One region of the Dactylosporangium sp. NPDC050688 genome, then DNA from elsewhere that is predicted to be linked to it. Evidence: riboswitches for the same ligand, from Rfam matches in the RefSeq annotation. Region 1 holds a riboswitch; each other region holds the start of a gene.

Region 1 (5,904 bases):
AGGATCGTGCCGAACGGCTCGCGGGGGTAGTGCTCGCGCAGGTGCGCCGCGACCCGGGCGCGGAAGTCGTCGAGCTCGGCGCCGGACAGCGCGTCGAAGTACGGCCGCAGCCCGGTGCCGCTGAACCACTCCAGTACCGGGTCGTCGCCCGGCAGGACGTGGAGGTACGTCGTCTCCCACGCGTCCACGGCCAGGCCGAGCCCGGCGAGGGTGCGCACGTACCAGGCCGGCTCCCGCACGGGCGACGCGCCGCGCGGGCCGGGCAGGGCCGGGTCGAGCCCCGCCCGGTCGAGCACCGTGGCGTCGAGGACCGGGCCGCCGGTCGGCACCTGGAAGGCGAGGGTGCCGCCGTCGTCGAGGGCCGCGGCGAGGACCGGCAGCAGCGCGGCGTGGTCGGGCACCCACTGCAGCGAGGCGTTGGCGACGATGACGTCGACCGAGCCGCGCTGCGGCCGCCACCCGGCGATGTCACCGAGCTGGAACGACAGCTGCGGCGTGGCCAGGGGTGCCGCCGCGGCGAGCATCTGCGGCGAGGCGTCGATGCCGAGCACGGCCGCGTCCGGGTACCGGGCGGCGAGGGTCGCGGTCAGCGTGCCGGGCCCGCAGCCGAGGTCGACGACGGCGACCGGGGTGGTGGTCGGGATGCGCGCGACGAGCTCGTGGAAGGGGCGGGACCGCTCGTCGGCGAAGCGGGCGTACTGCTCGGGATCCCAGGAGGCCATGCCCCATCTTGCCGGGCATGGCCTCCTGGAGGGTCAGCTGACCCGGCCGAAGCCCCGGATGTTCGTGCGCGAGGCGAGGGACTGGATCTCCACGGTCCTGCCGGTCGTCGGAGCGTGGATCATCTGGTTGTTGCCGATGTAGAGACCGACGTGGGTGATGTTGCTGGTTGAGGAGCCGAAGAAGACCAGGTCACCGGGGGCGGCGTCGGCCCGTGCAACATGTGGCAGCCCGTTGTACTGACCTTGGGCGGTCCTGGGCAGGGTTCTGCCGCTGGCGTTCTTCCACGACGCCCACGTAAGGCCGGAGCAGTCATAGCTGCCGGGTCCTGACGCTCCCCACTTGTAGGGCTTGCCGATCTGGTTCCAGGCGAAGGTGACCGCCTTGCCGGCCACGCCCGACACCGCTGGCGGCGGACCAGCCGGCTTCGCCGAACCCGAGGTCTTGGTGCTACCGGCGGCGGTGGCCCGGCGCTTGAGATCCTCGAGCTTCTTGACGTCGCCCTCGATCTTCTTCTTCTTGGTCTCCAGCTCGGCCTTCTTCGCGTTCTCGGCGGCGAGCGTGTCGTTGATCTTCTGCTGCTCCTCGGCGAGTTTGACCTTCGCCTCCTGGAAGGCCCCGATCTCCGCCTGCTGATGCTTGTTGATCTGCTGCAGGGTGGTGATCTGGTCCATCAGTGAATCGGAGGACCGCGCGCCGAAGATGACCGAGAGGGTGCCGAGCTTGCCCGAGGTCTTGAACGCGGCCACCGCCAGGACGTCCACGTTGGCGCCGGCGGCGGCGGCACTGTCGGCGAACGGCTGCAGCTTCTTCTGCAGATCGACGTTGGCCGCCTGAGCGATGGCGAGATCTTCGTTGACCTTGTTGTAAGCCTCGACCGTAGCTTCGAACTCGTCGCCCATCTTCTCCAGCTGGGCCTCGATCTCGGCGAGGGTGGGATCGGCCTTGGCGACGCTCGCAGGCGCCACGACGGCCAGCGCGACGGCCCCGATGACCAGGGAGCGCAGCAAGGACCGCTTGGCGCGGTGTCCAGCGGACAAGGGATGACCCTTCTTCACTGACCGCCTACCGGGTTAGCTGACGGGTTCGGGCGGGAAGAGTGCGCCCTACCGCGCTTCGCGGATTCACCCCAAGGACCCTGGGTCCCCGGCTCGACAGCGCCAGAGCGGCGCTCGATTCGGCGGCGCTTGCCCGGCGCCGCCCGGGGTGGGCGACGGACTGCCGTGCAGGCCAGGACATAACTTAACGTGATCACCAGCGAAGCGAAACCCGCCCGCGTTCTTCTATATCTATTACCCCAAAAGTCCGAATCACGGCGGGTCGTCGGTCCACATCGGACGGTGATGCAACACAGAAGATGGTGTTGACGGACACACATTTGGGGCTTGATTCTGCTCTGAGACCCGGTTAAATACACGTAACTTTATTCACCGTCGATGCACATAGTTCGCCCACTCCGAACACCCCCGGAGGAGCGTCACCCCGTGTTGCGTGTCCAGAACCTCGAGGTCGTCTACGACGACGTGATGCTGGTACTTCGCGGCGTCAGCCTGCAGGTGCCACCCGGTCGCATCGTCGCGCTGCTCGGCGCGAACGGTGCGGGCAAGACCACCCTGCTGCGGGCCCTGTCGGGCCTGCTCGGCGTCCATGACGGCGCCGTCACCAAGGGTGCGGTCACGCTCGACGACCGCCCCATCCACCGGCTCAGGCCGGCCGCCGTGGTCCGCCGCGGTGTGTCGCAGGTGATGGAGGGACGAAGAACGTTCGCCGAGCTGACCGTCGAGGAGAACCTGCGGCTCGGCGCCCACACCCGCCCGAAGGGCCGGGCGGAGGCCATGGACCGCATGTACACCCTCTTCCCCGTCCTCGCCCAGCGCCGCGGCAGCATCGCCGGATACCTCTCCGGCGGCGAGCAGCAGATGCTGGCGATGGGGCGGGCGCTCATGTCCGACCCGGCGTACCTGCTGCTCGACGAGCCCAGCCTCGGCCTCGCGCCGCGCCTGGTCGAGCAGGTCCGCGACCTGATCGTGCAGATCAACCGGGCCGGCACCGGCGTGCTGCTGGTCGAGCAGAACGCGACCATGGCGCTGTCCATCGCCGAGCACGGATACGTGCTGGAGACGGGCAAGGTCGTGCTCGACAAACCCGCCGCCGAACTGCTCGCCGACGACGACATCCGCGAGTTCTACCTGGGACGGGCCGAGCGGTCCTTCCGCGACGTGAAGCACTACAAGCGTCGCAAACGCTGGCTGTCATAGAGCCGCAACAACCCCTTCGGGAGTCGCCGTGCTGCGTTTCGAAGACGTCCGGCTCAGCTTCGCCGGCGTCAAAGCCATCGACGGTGTTTCGTTCACCGTCGCCAAGGACGAGCTCTTCGCCGTCATCGGGCCCAACGGGGCCGGGAAGACGTCGATCTTCAATGTGATCTCCGGTGTGTACCGGCCACAGCAGGGCCGGGTGACCCTTGACGGCGCCGACCTCACCGGTCTGCGCCCGGACAAGGTGGCCAAGCTGGGGGTGGCCCGCACCTTCCAGAACGTCGAGCTGTTCCAGCACCTGACCGTGCTGGAGAACCTCATGCTCGGCCGGCACCACCACATCCGGTACGGCACCCTCGCCGCCATCGCGTGGCTCGGCCGGGCCAGGCGGGAGGAGGTCGCCAACCGCGCCGTGGTCGAGGACATCGTCGACTTCCTCGAGCTCGCGCAGTGGCGCCGGCTGCCGGTCGGGCTGCTGCCGTACGGCGTGCAGAAACGCGTCGAGCTCGGCCGCGCCCTGGCGATGGAGCCCAAGCTGCTGCTGCTGGACGAGCCGGTCGCCGGGATGAACCTGGAGGAGACCGAGGACATGGCCCGCTTCATCCTCGACGTCCGGGAGGAGCTGGGCATCCCGATGATCCTCGTCGAGCACGACATGGGGCTCGTGATGGACCTCGCCGACCGGGTCATGGTCGTGGACTTCGGCGTGCCGGTGGCCACCGGCACGCCCGCCGAGGTGCAGCACAACCCCGACGTCCTGCGCGCCTACCTGGGGGAGGTGGAGCGGGCATGACCATCGCAGAGCTGGTCAGGCAGCACGCCGAGCGGACGCCCGACGCCGTCGCGATGCGGGAGAAGCACCGCGGCATCTGGCGCGAGATCACCTGGCGCGACTACTGGCGCACCGCGGAGACGGTCGCCCGGGCGCTCAGGTCGCTCGGCGTCCGGCCCGGCGACCGGGTCGCGATCCAGTCGGAGAACCGGTCCGAGTGGCTGTTCGTCGACGTGGCGACGGTCGCGGTCCGGGCGGCCACCGTCGGGCTGTACCCGACGAACCCGCCCGACGAGGTCCGGCACGTGCTGGCCGACTCCGGCGCCCGGATCCTCTTCGCCGAGGACCAGGAGCAGGTCGACAAGGCCCTCGCCGTGCTGGACGACTGCCCCGAACTGGAGTGGATCGTCTACCTCGAGCCGCGGGGCATCCGCGGCCGGTACCAGCACCCGAAGCTCGTCGCCTGGAGCGACCTGCTCGCCTCGCACGAGGACGACGGCCCGGTCGAGCTGGCGTCGCAGGACGACGACGTGGCCACGCTCATCTACACGTCGGGCACCACCGGGCGGCCCAAGGGCGCGATGCTCACCGTGGCCAACGTGGACTTCGCGATCCGGGTGCTGGTCGAGGGCGGCGGCTTCGCCGACCCGGCGCCGGGCCCGCGGGACCTGACGCTGTCGTACCTGCCGCTGTGCCATGTCGCGGAGCGGGTCTTCACCGTCTGGTTCAACGCCGCGGCGGGCGTCACCGTCCACTTCGGCGAGTCGATCGCGACCGTGCAGGCCGACCTGCGCGAGGTGCAGCCGACGATCCTGTTCGGGGTGCCCCGCATCTGGGAGAAGATGATGGCCGGGGTCACCGTCCGGCTCGCCGGGGCGTCGCTGCTCAAGCGGTCCAACGCCCGGCTGTGGCTGCGGGTCGCCGACCGAATCGGCGCCACCCTGGAGGCCAACGGCGGCCGGCACACCGCGGGCAGCCGCCTGCTCTACGCCGCCGGCTGGCTGCTGTGCTACCGGGCGCTGAAGGAGCGCATCGGGGTGCGCCGGGTCCGCTACGCCGCCAGCGGCGCCGCCCCGATCGCGCCCGACGTGCTGCGGTTCTTCATGGGCATCGGGGTGCCGATGTACGAGGTCTACGGCATGACCGAGAACACCGCGATCAGCACCGCCAACCGGCCCGGCCGGGTCCGGCTCGGCACGGTCGGCGAGGCGCACGACGGGGTGGAGATCCGCATCGCCGACGACGGGGAGATCCAGACCCGGCACCCGGGCACGTTCGCCGGCTACTTCCGCAACCCGGCGGCGACCGCCGAGGCGATGACGCCGGACGGCTGGCTGCGCACCGGCGACGTCGGCGTGCTGCTCGACGGTACCCACCTGAAGATCACCGATCGATCGAAGGACATCATCATCACGGCCGGTGGCAAGAACGTCGCCCCGAGCGAGATCGAGAACGCGTTGAAGGCCTCACCGTTCGTCAAGGAGGCGATCGTCATCGGCGACCGGCGCGCGTACCTGACCGCACTCATCGGCATCGAGCTCGACACCGTAGGGGAGTGGGCGCAGCGGCGCGGCATCCCCTACACCACCTACCGCGACCTGTCCGGCAAGCCCGAGGTCGTGGCCCTGATCCAGGGCGTCGTCGACGCGGTCAACGCCGGGCACAACCCGGTCGAGCAGATCAAGACGTTCCGGATGCTGCCCAAGGAACTCGACCACACCGACGGCGAGCTGACCGCGACGCAGAAGGTCCGCCGCGGCGCCGTGGCGTCGGCCTTCGAGTCGCTCGTCGACGACATGTACGGGAGCAGGGTGTGAAGGACTTCCTTGAGAGCGTCCTGCGCGGCGTCGGCACCGGCAGCGTCTACGCGCTGCTGGGCCTCGGCTTCGTGATCATCTACAAGGCGACCCGGGTGATCTCGTTCGCCCAGCCGGCGTTCATGCTGGCCGGTGCGGTCCTGACCACCTACCTGGTCGGGCCGCTCGGCTTCTTCCTCGGCCTGGCCGCGGCCGCCGTGCTCACCGGTGGCGTCGCCCTCGGCGTCGAACGGCTCGCGGTCCGCCCGATGATCGGCCGGCCGGTGTTCACCGTCGCGATCATCACCCTCGGCATCGACATCGCCGTCAGGGTCGTCGTCAACGCCGCCATCGGCCT
Region 2 (5,904 bases), on a different contig from region 1:
GGCGGGGATGGACCTCGGCGGCGAGCGCGACGATGGCGGTCGAGTCGATCCCGCTGGACAGGAACGCGCCGACCGGGACGTCCGCGCGCAGGTGGCATCGCACGCTCTCCCGCAGCGCGTCGCGCAGTTCGTCCACGATGGACGCTTCGGAGACCGCGGGGTCCGGCCGGAATTTCGGCCTGCCGCGCCGCCGGACCACCGGCGGGTAGCCGAGCGCGCGGGTGAGCAGCCCGCCGCTGGGCAGCCGCGCGATGTGCCGGTGCAGGGTGTACGGCTCGGGCACGTACTGCATCGTCAGGTAGAGCGACAGCGCGGTCTGGTCGAGTTCCCCGCCGGCGATCCCCAGCAGCGGCGGCTTCTCGCTCGACAGCCACAGTCCTTCGAGGGTCGGCAGGTAGTACAGCGGTTTGATCCCGAACTGGTCCCGCGCCGCGTGCACCGTCTCGGTGGTCTCGTCCCAGAGGACGAACGCGAACATGCCACGGAACCGGTCGAGCGCCGCCTCGCCCCAGTAGTGGTAGGCGGCGGCGACCACCTCGCTGTCGCCGTCCGTGGCGAACTGCGCGCCGTGCACGCGGATCAGTTCCTCGCGCAGCGCCTCGAAGTTGTAGATCTCGCCGTTGAAGACCAGTGTCCACCGGCCCGCGTCCGGCCCGCTCGGCGGATACCGCAGCGGCTGCCGGCTGCCGTGCACGTCGATGATGGCGAGCCGTTTGAAGCCGGCCGCCACGCACTGCCCTGACCGTTCCAGGGCCATGTCGTCGGGGCCGCGGTGGTCGAGCAACTCCAGTTGCCGTTCCACCTGTCCAAGGGTCTCCGGGGAGATGGGGAAGTCCCCCACGTACATCAGGAAGCCGCACATGGGCGTCGTTTCCCTTCGGTCGCCTCGCGTGGCAGCGGTGTCGGGCCGCGGACCGCTCTGTCGGCGGTCGCCGGTGAGCCGTCGCCGGTGAGCTGCCGTCGGTGCGGCTGAGCCCCCGTTCGAACGGCCACCGTGCGCCGCGCGATCCAGCCGAACAGAGCCCGCCGAGGTCGGGCCCCTGATTGCCCGGCCGTCATCCGATCGCTCCCACCAGGGGGATCACCGGCACGCGGGCGGGCTAGCCCGGTCCGGGGGTGACCATCCGGGCGGCCGGGCGCCCCTGCCGTTTGGCCCGGTACCCCCCGGGTAACGGCGCGCCGGTCACATCGGTCCTTCTCGGATCGGCGGCAAGCGAACCACCTGTTGTCTGATTGGGAGAAGCCAATGCGCCTCGTCCGCGCCCGACGCCGGTCCCAGCACAGCGCCGGCACCCGCCGTGCGGCAGCCGAGGCGCCGGGTCGCTCAGCCCGCGCGTTCAGGGCGCTCGGCCGGCTCGTGCTGTGCGGCGTCATCTCGGGTCTGGTCGTGGCCGCGAGCGTGCTGCCGCTCGCGCTCATCGGCGGCTCCACGGTGAACGCCGGCCGCGACGTCTGGCGGAACCTCCCCTCGGACCTGGCGCTGCCACCGCCGCCGCAGGCCACCTACGTCTACGCCAATGACGGCAAGACGCTCATCACCACGTTCTACGACGAGTACCGCAAGGACGTGCCGCTGGAGCAGATCGCACCGGTGCTCCAGCAGGCCGTCGTCGCGGCCGAGGACACCCGCTTCTACCAGCACCGCGGTGTCGACGGCAAAAGCGTCCTGCGCGCGCTGGTCTCCAACGGCCGGGGCGGCGCCCAGCAGGGCGCCTCGACGCTGACGATGCAGTACGTGCGCAACGTGCTGAGGAACGATCCGAGCCTGTCGCCGCAGCAGCGGGTCGACGCGGTCGCCGACACGCCCGCCCGCAAGGTCCGCGAGATGCGCTACGCGACGATGCTGGAACAGCACCTGAGCAAGCAGGACATCCTCAAGGGGTACCTGAACATCGCCTACTTCGGTGCCGGCGCCTACGGCGTCTACGCCGCCAGCCAGACGTACTTCGGCAAGTCGGCCCTGGAGCTGACGCTGCCCGAGGCGGCGCTGCTCGCCGGGCTGCTGCAGTCACCGGACGGCGACAACCCGATCAGCGGCGACCGCGACGCGGCCCTGCGGCGCCGCGCCTACACGCTCGACGCGATGACGAAGATGGGAGTGATCAGCGCCTCGGACGCCGCCGCGGCGCAGGCCCAGGAGCTGAAGCTCACGCAGCGCGGGCTGCCCAACAACTGCGTGTCCGTCCCGCAGGCGCACAACGACTGGGGCTTCTTCTGCGACTACTTCCGCCAGTGGTGGGGCAGCCAGCCGGAGTTCGGCGCCACGCGCGCCGAACGCGACGATGCGCTGCGCACCGGCGGCTACACGGTGGTCACGTCGCTCGACCCTGGGATCCAGGCGATCGCGCTCAACCAGTCCCTGAGCGTCTACGGTTACGGCAGCGCGCGGTCGATGCCGCTGGCCGTCGTCACCCCCGGCACCGGCCGGGTCCTCGCGATGGCCGTCAACCGCCGCTACAGCCTGGATCCCAACCCGCGCCAGCATCCGCAGTACCCGAACACCGTCAACCAGCTCATCGCGGGCGGTGGTGGCGTCGCCGGGTATCAGGCGGGTTCGACGTTCAAGATGTTCACGATGCTGGCCGCGCTCGACGCGGGCATGCCGTTGAGCACCAGGTACAAAGCACCGAGCCGGCTGGCGACCGTGTGGCCGGGCAGCGGCCCGGGCAGTTGCGGTGGCAGGTGGTGCCCGGGGAACGACTCCCCGAGCTGGATGGACGGGGACCGCACGATGTGGAACGGCTTCGGCCGTTCGGTCAACACCTACTTCGTCTGGCTCGAACAGCAGATCGGCGCGCGCCGCGTGGTCGAGATGGCGCAGCGGTTCGGTATCACGTTCCGCTCCAGCGCGGACGCGGCGATGGCGGCCAAGGCGGACCAGTGGGGATCGTTCACCCTCGGGGTCGCCTCGACCACACCGCTCGACCTCGCCAACGCCTACGCGGCGATCGCCGCCGGTGGCCTGTACTGCCAGCCGCTGCCGGTACTGTCGATCACCGACTCCGACGGCAAACCGGTCGACGCCGCCGCGCCGAAGTGCCGGCAGGTGGTCAGCGAGGACGTGGCGGCCGCCGCGACCGACGCGGCACGGTGCCCGGTCAGCCGGTCGTCGGCGTACAACAAGTGCGACGGCGGCACGGCCGAGAACGTGTCCGGCATCCTGGGCGGTCGCCCGGTCGCGGGCAAGACCGGCAGCTCCGAGCGCAACTCGACCGAGACGTTCGTCGGCTTCACGCCGCAGATCGCCGCGGCCGGCATCGCGGTGAACGCGGACAACCCGAACGACCACGTGGGCAGCGGCATCGCCGGCTCGGTCAACACCGCCGTCGCACAGACCATGGCGGGCGCGCTGCGCGGCCAGCCGGTCCAGGCGTTCCGGCCGCCCAGCCGGGTGCGGGCGCTGGGACGCTGACCGCTGGCCGCTGACCGCCGCGTCAGGCGGAGTATCCGCGCAGGGCGGTCCAGTGCGCGAGCTTGGCCGTCGTCAGCGTGTAGTGCCCGACGCCCAGGGCGTCGGCGGGGTCGGCGATCTTCACCGTCTTGCCGCCGTTGCTGTAGCCCACCACCGCGATGTAGTGGCCGCCCGGGTACGCGTGCGAGCCTCCCTTGTCGTCCACGGCGGAGCCGGTGATGTTGGCGACCACGGCGTAGCCGTTGGCGATCGCGTTGACGATGTCCGCCTGCATCCGGTCGATCTCGGCCTGGGTGGCCGACTGACCGGTGATGTAGTGCGACTTGTAGAAGGAGGACTTCGTGTACGCGTTGAGCGTCCGGGTCGTGTCGTCGGCGGAGTCGGTGCCGTTGACGGTCGTGCGCAGGCTCTGGGCGACCTCGGACTGGGACGGGTACATCGACCGCGCGGTCAGTGCGATCCGGGTCGCCGCCGGGCCGCAGAAGTAGAAGTTCTCCTGCCAGGCGAACCGGTAGGCGAGCTCCTTCGCCGCCGGGGCGGCCGGTGCGGTGGTGCCGGCCGTGGCGGCGGGCGGGGCGGTCGACGTGGCGGCGGGCGGGGCGGGCGTGGACGGCGCCGCACCGGCGGCGGCCTTCGACGGGGCGGCTGCGGCGTCGGGCGCCGCCTGTGTCCGCTGCCGGTCGCGTGCGGCCTGGCCGACGTCGGACCGGGACGAATCCGCGGAGGTCAGCGACTGCGCGTCGGCCAACAGGCCGGGGCCTGAGGCTTGCACGGCCACGCCGACGACCAATGTCACGGCGAGGACCGCCGCGGCGACTGCGATCGGCAGCACGCGGGAGCGCAACGGGACGGGGCTGGGGCTGGGGCTGTGGTGCCTGGGTTTGTACAGGTAGCTCACGGGTACCTCGACAGACATGCTGGATGACGGCTGCTGTTGCCGGTGCCGGACGTGATCCGGGCGGGGGGCTGCCACACCGGCCGGCGGCCGGTGTGGTGAGGTCCGGTGGCTACCGGGCCGGTCCGCGGGTCGAGGTGCCGCGACACGGGTGATGCCGGGTCAATGGCTGCACGGAGTGCTCCTTCCGGTGCCGCCTACCGGGTTAGCTGACGGGTTCGGGCGGGAAGATCGCCCTACCTCGAGGCCCAGGCCCCGCGGATTCACCCCGGTGGTGCTCGGTTCCCCGGCTCGCGTGGACGCGACTCAGCGGATCCGCCGCGGTGTCACCCGAGGTGGGTGACGGCGGGCCGGGCGGATGCGAGGACACTACCGGGCCGCGAAAAACGACACCGGATCCCCCACGCGGCGCGGCTACCGGGCGTGACGACGGCATAGCGAACGGACCGGGTGCAGACTGCGGGCGCACCGGCCGCCTGCCGGTCGGCTGCGTCGTGCCCCGGTGCACCTCGCCGACCGCACCAGGCGCCGTGCGGCCTGCCCAGTGTCCGGGCGGCCGGTTCGCACGCCTGCCACACCCCCTGGTCCGGGTCACCCCTAGGCTCGCCGGATGCTCCCGGGCGCCGACAACGACCAGCAGCTCAGCGGCGCGCAGACGCGCGGTCCCCGCCATCTGCGCCGCTCCCGCCGGGGGCGGCACGCGGCCCGCCTCCGGCTGCACGCGGCCCGCCTCCGGCTGCACGCACCCGTGCCCGCCAGGCTGCGCCGGTACGCCGTGGCCGCCGTCGCGGTCGCGACGATCGCCCTGTCCACGACGCTGTCGTCGTCGGCCGGACCCGGACCCGTCGCCGTGCCGGCGGACAGCGCGGCGTTCGCCGTCGACGCCGGACGCTCGGCGGCCGACGGGCCGGCCTCACGCAGCCGCGCCCGGAAACCCGCCGACGCCACCGGCACCGTCACGCCGCCGGCGGCGAAGGCCGCCCCGACACCGACGAACGCCGCCCCGGCACCGTCCGCCGAACAACCGGCGTCGCCGTCGCCGACCGTCCACGCGCCCGTCGGCGGGCTGACCCAGGCCGAGATGAACAACGCCGTCGCGATCATCGACGTCGCCCGGCAGCTGAACCTGCCGCGGCGGGCGGCCGTCGTGGGGATCGCCACCGCCCTGCAGGAGAGCCACCTGCGCAACCTCGCGAACCCGAACGTGCCGCAGTCGCTGCAGCGCCCCAACGAGGGCGTGGGGTACGACTACGACTCGGTCGGCCTCTTCCAGCAGCGGCCGAGCTGGGGTTCGGTCGACCAGCTGATGGATCCGCGCGAGTCCGCACGCAAGTTCTACGCGGCACTGTCCCGGATCCAGGGCTGGGAACAGCTGGCCGTCACCGTCGCGGCACAGATGGTGCAGCGGTCGGCCTTCCCGGACGCCTACGCGAAATGGGAAGGGCTCGCACAGCGGATCGTGGACGCCGTCATGTAGGACGGCGCCGCGCGCCGGCAGGTCCCTCGCATTGTCACTCGTTTACCGCCCCGGCCTCGCCCACCTGCGCACGACGATGCCCCCATGTCCATGCACAGGCAGAGCACATGAGGCCCGGCC
Region 3 (5,904 bases), on a different contig from region 1:
ACCCGACGGCACGCTCGCTGCGCAGCGGCAAGGTCAACGCGATCGGCGTACTGCTGACCGACAACCTGTCGATGGCGTTCACCGATCCCTACGCGGTGGCCTACCTGCGCGGACTCGCGGAGGCGGCCTCGGCGCGGGAGACCTCGCTGCTGCTGCTCAACCTGCCCAAGGACGAGGCGGCCGGCCGGCGCGTCATCAGCAACGCCGCCGTCGACGCCTTCTGCCTCTACTGCGTGCCCGACTGGCACTCGGCGCTGGAGCTCGTCCGCTCCCGCGGCGTGCCGATCGTGATCGGCGAGGACCCGCAGGCATTCGGGCCGGACGCGAGCTACGTCGGCATCGACGAGCGCGCCGCGGCCCGACGGCTGGGCGAGCACGTCGCCAACCTCGGCCACCGCGACATCGCGGTGGTGGCGCACTGGATCGTCGACGACGGCGTGACCAGCCAGGTCCACGCCGACCTCGCCGACCTGCGCTACTACGTGACCGGCGAGCGGGTCCGCGGCTTCCGCGACGCGTTGCTGGCCGCCGGGGTGCCGTGGGAGCGGGTCGTGCTGATCAACGCGGCGGCCAACCAGCGCGAGGAGGGCACTGAGGCCGCCGCCCACGCGCTCGACCGGCTCGACCGGGCGACCGCGATCCTGTGCACCTCCGACGTCCTGGCCCTCGGCGTGCTCGACGCGCTGCGGGTGCGGGGCCTGCAGGCCGGCCGGGACGTCTCGGTCACCGGCTTCGACGACATCCCGGAGGCGGAAGCCGCCGGCCTCACCACGATCCGCCAGCCGAGCGTCGAGCGCGGCAGGCTCGCGGGCGAGCTTCTGCTCGACCCGCCCGAAGACCCGGCGCTGCGTCGCCTGACGCTGCCCGTATCCCTGGTGGTCAGGTCGACCACCGGACCGAACACTGCCAAGGAGAAGTCATGACCCCGATCGCCCTGATCATGTCGCTGGAAGCCGTCCGCCTGGAGGCCAACTCGGCCATGCCGAACGCCCCCGTCGTCGACGACCACCGCCGCGACTCGGCCAGCATGGCCAAGATGCGCAACTTCACCGCCCGCACGCTGCGCCGCGCGGCCGACCGAGTCGAGCCCACGCCGGCCCTCACCTACGGGTAATGCGGTAACGCGACACCAAGAGCGCCGGGGCGACCTCCGCCCCGGCGCTCTTCGCTGTCCCGGCCGGGAATACTAGCCATGGCTATAGTAGCCATGTACATTATTGGGCATGAGCGGTCCTACGCCCGGGTTCCTGGTCTGGCGGCTGTCGATGAAGTGGCGGGTGGCCGTCGACCGGGCGCTCGCGCCGGTCGGGCTCACCCATGCGCAGTATTCGCTGCTGGCCAGCCTGCTCGGCCTGGAGCGGCCCAGCCAGCGACGGCTCGCCGACCACACCGGGCTCGAACCGCTCTACGTCTCCAAGCTCGCCCGGACCCTCGAGGCCGCCGGACTGCTCGACCGGCTGCCCGACCCCGCCGACACGCGCGCCGTGCAGCTGGTGTTGACGGCGCGGGGGCGGGAGGTCACCGCTCAGGCCGTCGGCATCGTGCGGGAGCTGATGGAGCAGCTGCTCGCGCCGCTGGACCAGGGGCGGCGGGAGGCGTTCGTCGAGGACCTGCACGCCCTGCTGGACACCACGTTCTGACCCTGAACCCGAAGGAGTGCGCCATGAGCACAGCACCGACGACCCTCAACGGCCGGATCATCGGCGAGGCCGAGCGCAGCACGCGCGCCGTGCTCGAGCTGCTGCTGGCCCGGACCAGCACATCGTTCGAGCAGTGGGTCGCGCTGAATCTCACCGGCACCGAATCCGTCACGCGAGACGCGTTGGTGGCGAGGATGGCGAGCGGGCTGCGGGCCGACCCCGCGACTGTCGCGGCCGTCGTCGACGCAGCGGTGCGGGCCGGCCTGCTGACCGGGGACATCGCGCTGACCGCGGAGGGGCGGCGGCGGTTCGAGGACATCCGCGCCGGCATCGACGCGATCACCGCCCGGCTCTACGGCGGCCTCAGCGAGGAGGAGCTGGCCACCGCCGGGCGGGTGTTGCTGCTGGTCACCGACCGCGCGAAGACCGAGCTGGCCGCGGCTTAGGGGCTCGGCCTAGGAGCTCATGGCCGCCGCGCGCGGCGCGCCCACCTTGGCAATGATCTCGGCCAGGACGCGCTCGGCCGCGTCGTGCGGGACCTGGCAGGTGCCGGCCGCGAGGTGGCCGCCGCCGCCGTACTCGAGCATCACCGAGCCGATGTCGGTCGGGGAGGTGCGGTCCAGGATCGATCTGCCCACGGCGAAGACGGTGTTGAGCCTCTGCTTGCCCCAGATGACGTGGACGGAGACCCGGGCCGCGGGGTACAGGGCGTACACCATGAAACGGTTGCCGGCGTAGATCACCTCTTCGTCGCGCAGGTCGACGACGACCACGTCGCCCTCGACGTGGCTGACGCGGCGCAGCTGGTCGACGAAGAGCTCCTGCTGCTCGCGGAACAGCTCGGCCCGCTCGGCCACGTCCGGCAGCGTCAGGATCTCCTCGACGTCCTGGTGGTCGATGCAGGCGTCGATGAGCTGCATCATCAGCTGGTAGTTGGAGATCCTGAACTGGCGGAAGCGGCCCAGTCCGGTCCGGCTGTCCATGAGGAAGTTCATCAGCGTCCAGCCGACCGGCTGCAGAATGTCCGCGATGTCGTACTGGGCGGAGTCGGCCTTGTCGACCGCCTCCATCAGCTCGTCGGAGACGGTCGGGAAGCGCTCGGCGCCGCCGAAGTGGTCGTAGATGACGCGGGCCGCCGACGGGGCCTCCGCGTCGATGATGTGGTTGGCGCGGTCACCGGTGTTGCGCAAGGTCTCCGAGTGGTGATGGTCGAAGACAAGGTGGGCGCCCGGCGCGTACGGCAGGTTTGTCAGGATGTCGCCCGGCCCGATCTCGACGGTGCCGTCCTGAACGTCCTTGGGGTGCACGAAGGTGATGTCCCCGATGAGGTCCAGGTGACGCAGCAGGACGGCGCACACCAGGCCGTCGAAGTCGCTGCGCGTCACGAGTCGGTACTTCACTTCGGATCCCCTCACCCTGCGCCGGCCGGTCGACAGTTGCCCTATCGGCCGGCCGGGCGCGGATGTGAGGTTCTTACAGTATCGACAGGTGTACGTGGTTCGTGTGGTCGCTGGACGGGTCCCCGCCGACGCCGCTGTAGTGGTGCCAGCCGACCGCCGGCGTCCACACCTGCTTGAACCAGATGACGTACATGACGCCGAGCCGGTCCGCGTTCTTGACGAAGTAGGTCGCCAGGTTGGCCCCGTAGACCTTGTCCTCGCCGGCGGCGACCCCGCCGAAGCCGGACTTGGCCTGCACCGAGAAGTCGCACGCGCGGCCCTTCGGGTGCTCGTACGGCCCGCTCGGCCGGTAGCACGAGACGAACCGCTTGAACCCGGCCGCCTGCGCCTGCCGCATCGCGTGCAGGGTGCGCTGGGTGAGGCAGCCCGAGGTGGTGGGGTCATCCATCTTGCAGGACTCCGACGACCAGCCGCCGCTCGCGTTGCGCGGCGAGGGCTGGGCGAGGGGCAGGTTGGCGGAGACGAAGCCGTTGCTCGGGCCGCCCGCCTGGGCCAGCCCCTTCTCGGCTTCCTTCTTCTTCGCGGCCATCACCGCGACCTGCTCCTGCTGGAGCTTGACCTCAGCCTCGAGGGCCTCCTTCTGCGCCTTCTGGTCTCTCTGGAGCTGGTTGAGCTCACGCAGCAGGTTGTCGTTGTGGTGGGCGATCTCGTCGATCGAGCCGGCCCGCTCGGCGAACCCGGTCGGGCTGCCCGAGTCCATCAGCGCCATGAACGTGGTCAGCGGCCCCGTCCGGTACGCCGCGACGGCGATCGCGGACACCTGCTCGGTGACCCGGGCGAGGTCGGCCTCGGTCGTGGCGAGCTTGGCGGTCAGCTCGGCCTGGTGCTTGATCGAGGCGTCGTACTTGTCCTTCGCCTCGATCCAGGCACGGGTGCTCTGGTCGAGGACCTGCGCGAGGGTCGCGTTGGACCCCTCGTCGCCGGTGTCGTCTCCCGGCTCGGCGGCGGCCGGCATGGCGGCCATCCCGAGCAGGACGGCGGCCGTCATCAGGACGGCGAGCATCCGCCGACCGGGATGTCGTGAAGACATCTGGCTCGTTGTTCCTTCCGTCGGCCGCCGACCGGGTTAGCTGACGGGTTCGGGACGGAACGATCCCTACCGCGGTCACCCGCAGATTCACCCCAGTTACGGTTGGGTCCCCGATTCGCCGGTGTCGAGCCGGCGATTAGGCGGCAGTCGCGTCCGGCACCGCGGGGGGCGGTGCCCTGTCGGACGAGACCGAAGGCCAGCCTACTCAGGGCGATCAGCCCGCGCAGCGCACGGCTTGTCCGCCGCTGTGACCCACCTCGCGACACGGTGGCATCTCAGCAGGTCGCCTAAGTCGGGGGAAAGAAAAACACGTGACGCAAATCACGAAATCATTTGGTCGTTTGCGGTAATACCCCGCCTGACCTGGTTGTTCTCCGCAACTCGCCGATCGCGCACCGTCACCATCGAACCGGCTCCCGCCCGTGCCGGCGCCGCCCGGGCACGGCAGCTTAGGGAAACCGTAAAGGTTGTTCATTATTCGATGTTGTTCGCTGCTCCGGCCGGGCCCGCCTGGTCGGATGGGCGTACAGCAGTCGATGTGAACGGAAGTGATCTGGTGTCCAGAGTGCGCCTGTTGGCGATGCTCGCCGCGACCGCAGTCGCCGGTGGGGTCGTCGCGGTCTTCAACATGCTGCCCGCGTCGGCGGCCAGCTGCGCGGCCGCGTGGCAGTCGTCGGCGGTCTACACCGGCGGCGCGACCGTGTCCCACAACGGCCGCAACTTCCTCGCCAAGTGGTGGACGCAGAACGAGGCGCCGCCCGGGACCAGCGGGGTCTGGCAGGACCAGGGCGCGTGCGGCGGGAGCACCCCGCAGCCGCCGACGCAGACCGGGTCCGCCGGCGGGTGCAGCTTCCCGGCGTGGGTGCAGGGGCGCAACTACGTCACCGGCGACATCGTGAAGTTCACCGACGGCAAGTACTACATCGCCGAGCACGACAACCCGGGGTACAGCCCGACGATCAGCACCTGGTACTGGGATCCGTACACCTGCAACGGGGGAGGCGGGAGCACGACGCCGCCGCCGAACAACCCGACCACCAACCCGCCGTCGAACGGGGCGTTCGTGGTCAGCGAGGCGCAGTTCAACCAGATGTTCCCGAACAGGAACCCGTTCTACACGTACAACGGCCTGGTCGCGGCACTGAACGCGTACCCGGCGTTCGCGAAGACCGGCAGCGACGCCACCCGCAAGCAGGAGGCGGCGGCGTTCCTCGCGAACGTGAACCACGAGACCGGCGGGCTGGTGCACATCGTCGAGCAGAACACCGCGAACTACCCGCACTACTGCGACCTGAGCCAGCCGTACGGGTGCCCCGCCGGGCAGGCCGCCTACTACGGCCGCGGGCCGATCCAGCTCAGCTGGAACTTCAACTACAAGGCCGCCGGTGACGCCCTCGGCATCGACCTGCTGCGCAACCCGAACCTGGTGCAGACCGACCCGGCGGTCGCGATGAAGACCGCGCTCTGGTACTGGAACACGCAGAGCGGCCCGGGCACCATGACCCCGCACAACGCGATGGTCAACGGCGCCGGGTTCGGCGAGACGATCCGCAGCATCAACGGCAGCCTCGAGTGCGGCGGCCGGAACCCGGCGCAGGTGCAGAGCCGGGTGGCGGCGTACCAGCGCTTCGTCGGCATCCTCGGGGTGGGGGTCGGGCCGGGCTCGCTGAGCTGCTGAACGCGCGCTGACGCGCAAGGACCAGAAGGGCGTCCCGGGGAGTGGGGCGCCCTTCTTGCTGCCAGCTCCCCGGCAGCCGTGCGCTATCCGATTGCC

Evidence for each region. Region 1 has a riboswitch for cyclic di-AMP ahead of AB0H83_RS43350 (NlpC/P60 family protein). Riboswitches for the same ligand answer to the same signal wherever they lie in the genome.
Region 2: another riboswitch for cyclic di-AMP. It lies ahead of AB0H83_RS49225 (C39 family peptidase); the one in region 1 lies ahead of AB0H83_RS43350 (NlpC/P60 family protein).
Region 3: another riboswitch for cyclic di-AMP. It lies ahead of AB0H83_RS40175 (hypothetical protein); the one in region 1 lies ahead of AB0H83_RS43350 (NlpC/P60 family protein).

The regions. Positions count from the first base shown of each region.
Region 1 is NZ_JBFAIC010000074.1:25,319-31,222, forward strand. It holds gene AB0H83_RS43345 (methyltransferase domain-containing protein) at 1-722, opposite strand, end outside; gene AB0H83_RS43350 (NlpC/P60 family protein) at 756-1,760, opposite strand; cyclic di-AMP (ydaO/yuaA leader) riboswitch at 1,769-1,913, opposite strand; gene AB0H83_RS43355 (ABC transporter ATP-binding protein) at 2,247-2,978, shown strand; gene AB0H83_RS43360 (ABC transporter ATP-binding protein) at 3,007-3,771, shown strand; gene AB0H83_RS43365 (long-chain fatty acid--CoA ligase) at 3,768-5,567, shown strand; gene AB0H83_RS43370 (branched-chain amino acid ABC transporter permease) at 5,564-5,904, shown strand, end outside.
Region 2 is NZ_JBFAIC010000112.1:1,281-7,184, reverse strand. It holds gene asnB (asparagine synthase (glutamine-hydrolyzing)) at 1-847, opposite strand, end outside; gene AB0H83_RS49230 (transglycosylase domain-containing protein) at 1,247-3,412, shown strand; gene AB0H83_RS49225 (C39 family peptidase) at 3,435-4,310, opposite strand; cyclic di-AMP (ydaO/yuaA leader) riboswitch at 4,487-4,629, opposite strand; gene AB0H83_RS49220 (hypothetical protein) at 4,918-5,784, shown strand; gene AB0H83_RS49215 (Ig-like domain-containing protein) at 5,892-5,904, shown strand, end outside.
Region 3 is NZ_JBFAIC010000063.1:9,693-15,596, forward strand. It holds gene AB0H83_RS40150 (LacI family DNA-binding transcriptional regulator) at 1-923, shown strand, start outside; gene AB0H83_RS40155 (hypothetical protein) at 920-1,114, shown strand; gene AB0H83_RS40160 (MarR family winged helix-turn-helix transcriptional regulator) at 1,224-1,640, shown strand; gene AB0H83_RS40165 (hypothetical protein) at 1,664-2,086, shown strand; gene AB0H83_RS40170 (exopolyphosphatase) at 2,096-3,040, opposite strand; gene AB0H83_RS40175 (hypothetical protein) at 3,114-4,103, opposite strand; cyclic di-AMP (ydaO/yuaA leader) riboswitch at 4,140-4,283, opposite strand; gene AB0H83_RS40180 (glycoside hydrolase family 19 protein) at 4,687-5,808, shown strand; gene AB0H83_RS40185 (reverse transcriptase family protein) at 5,892-5,904, opposite strand, start outside.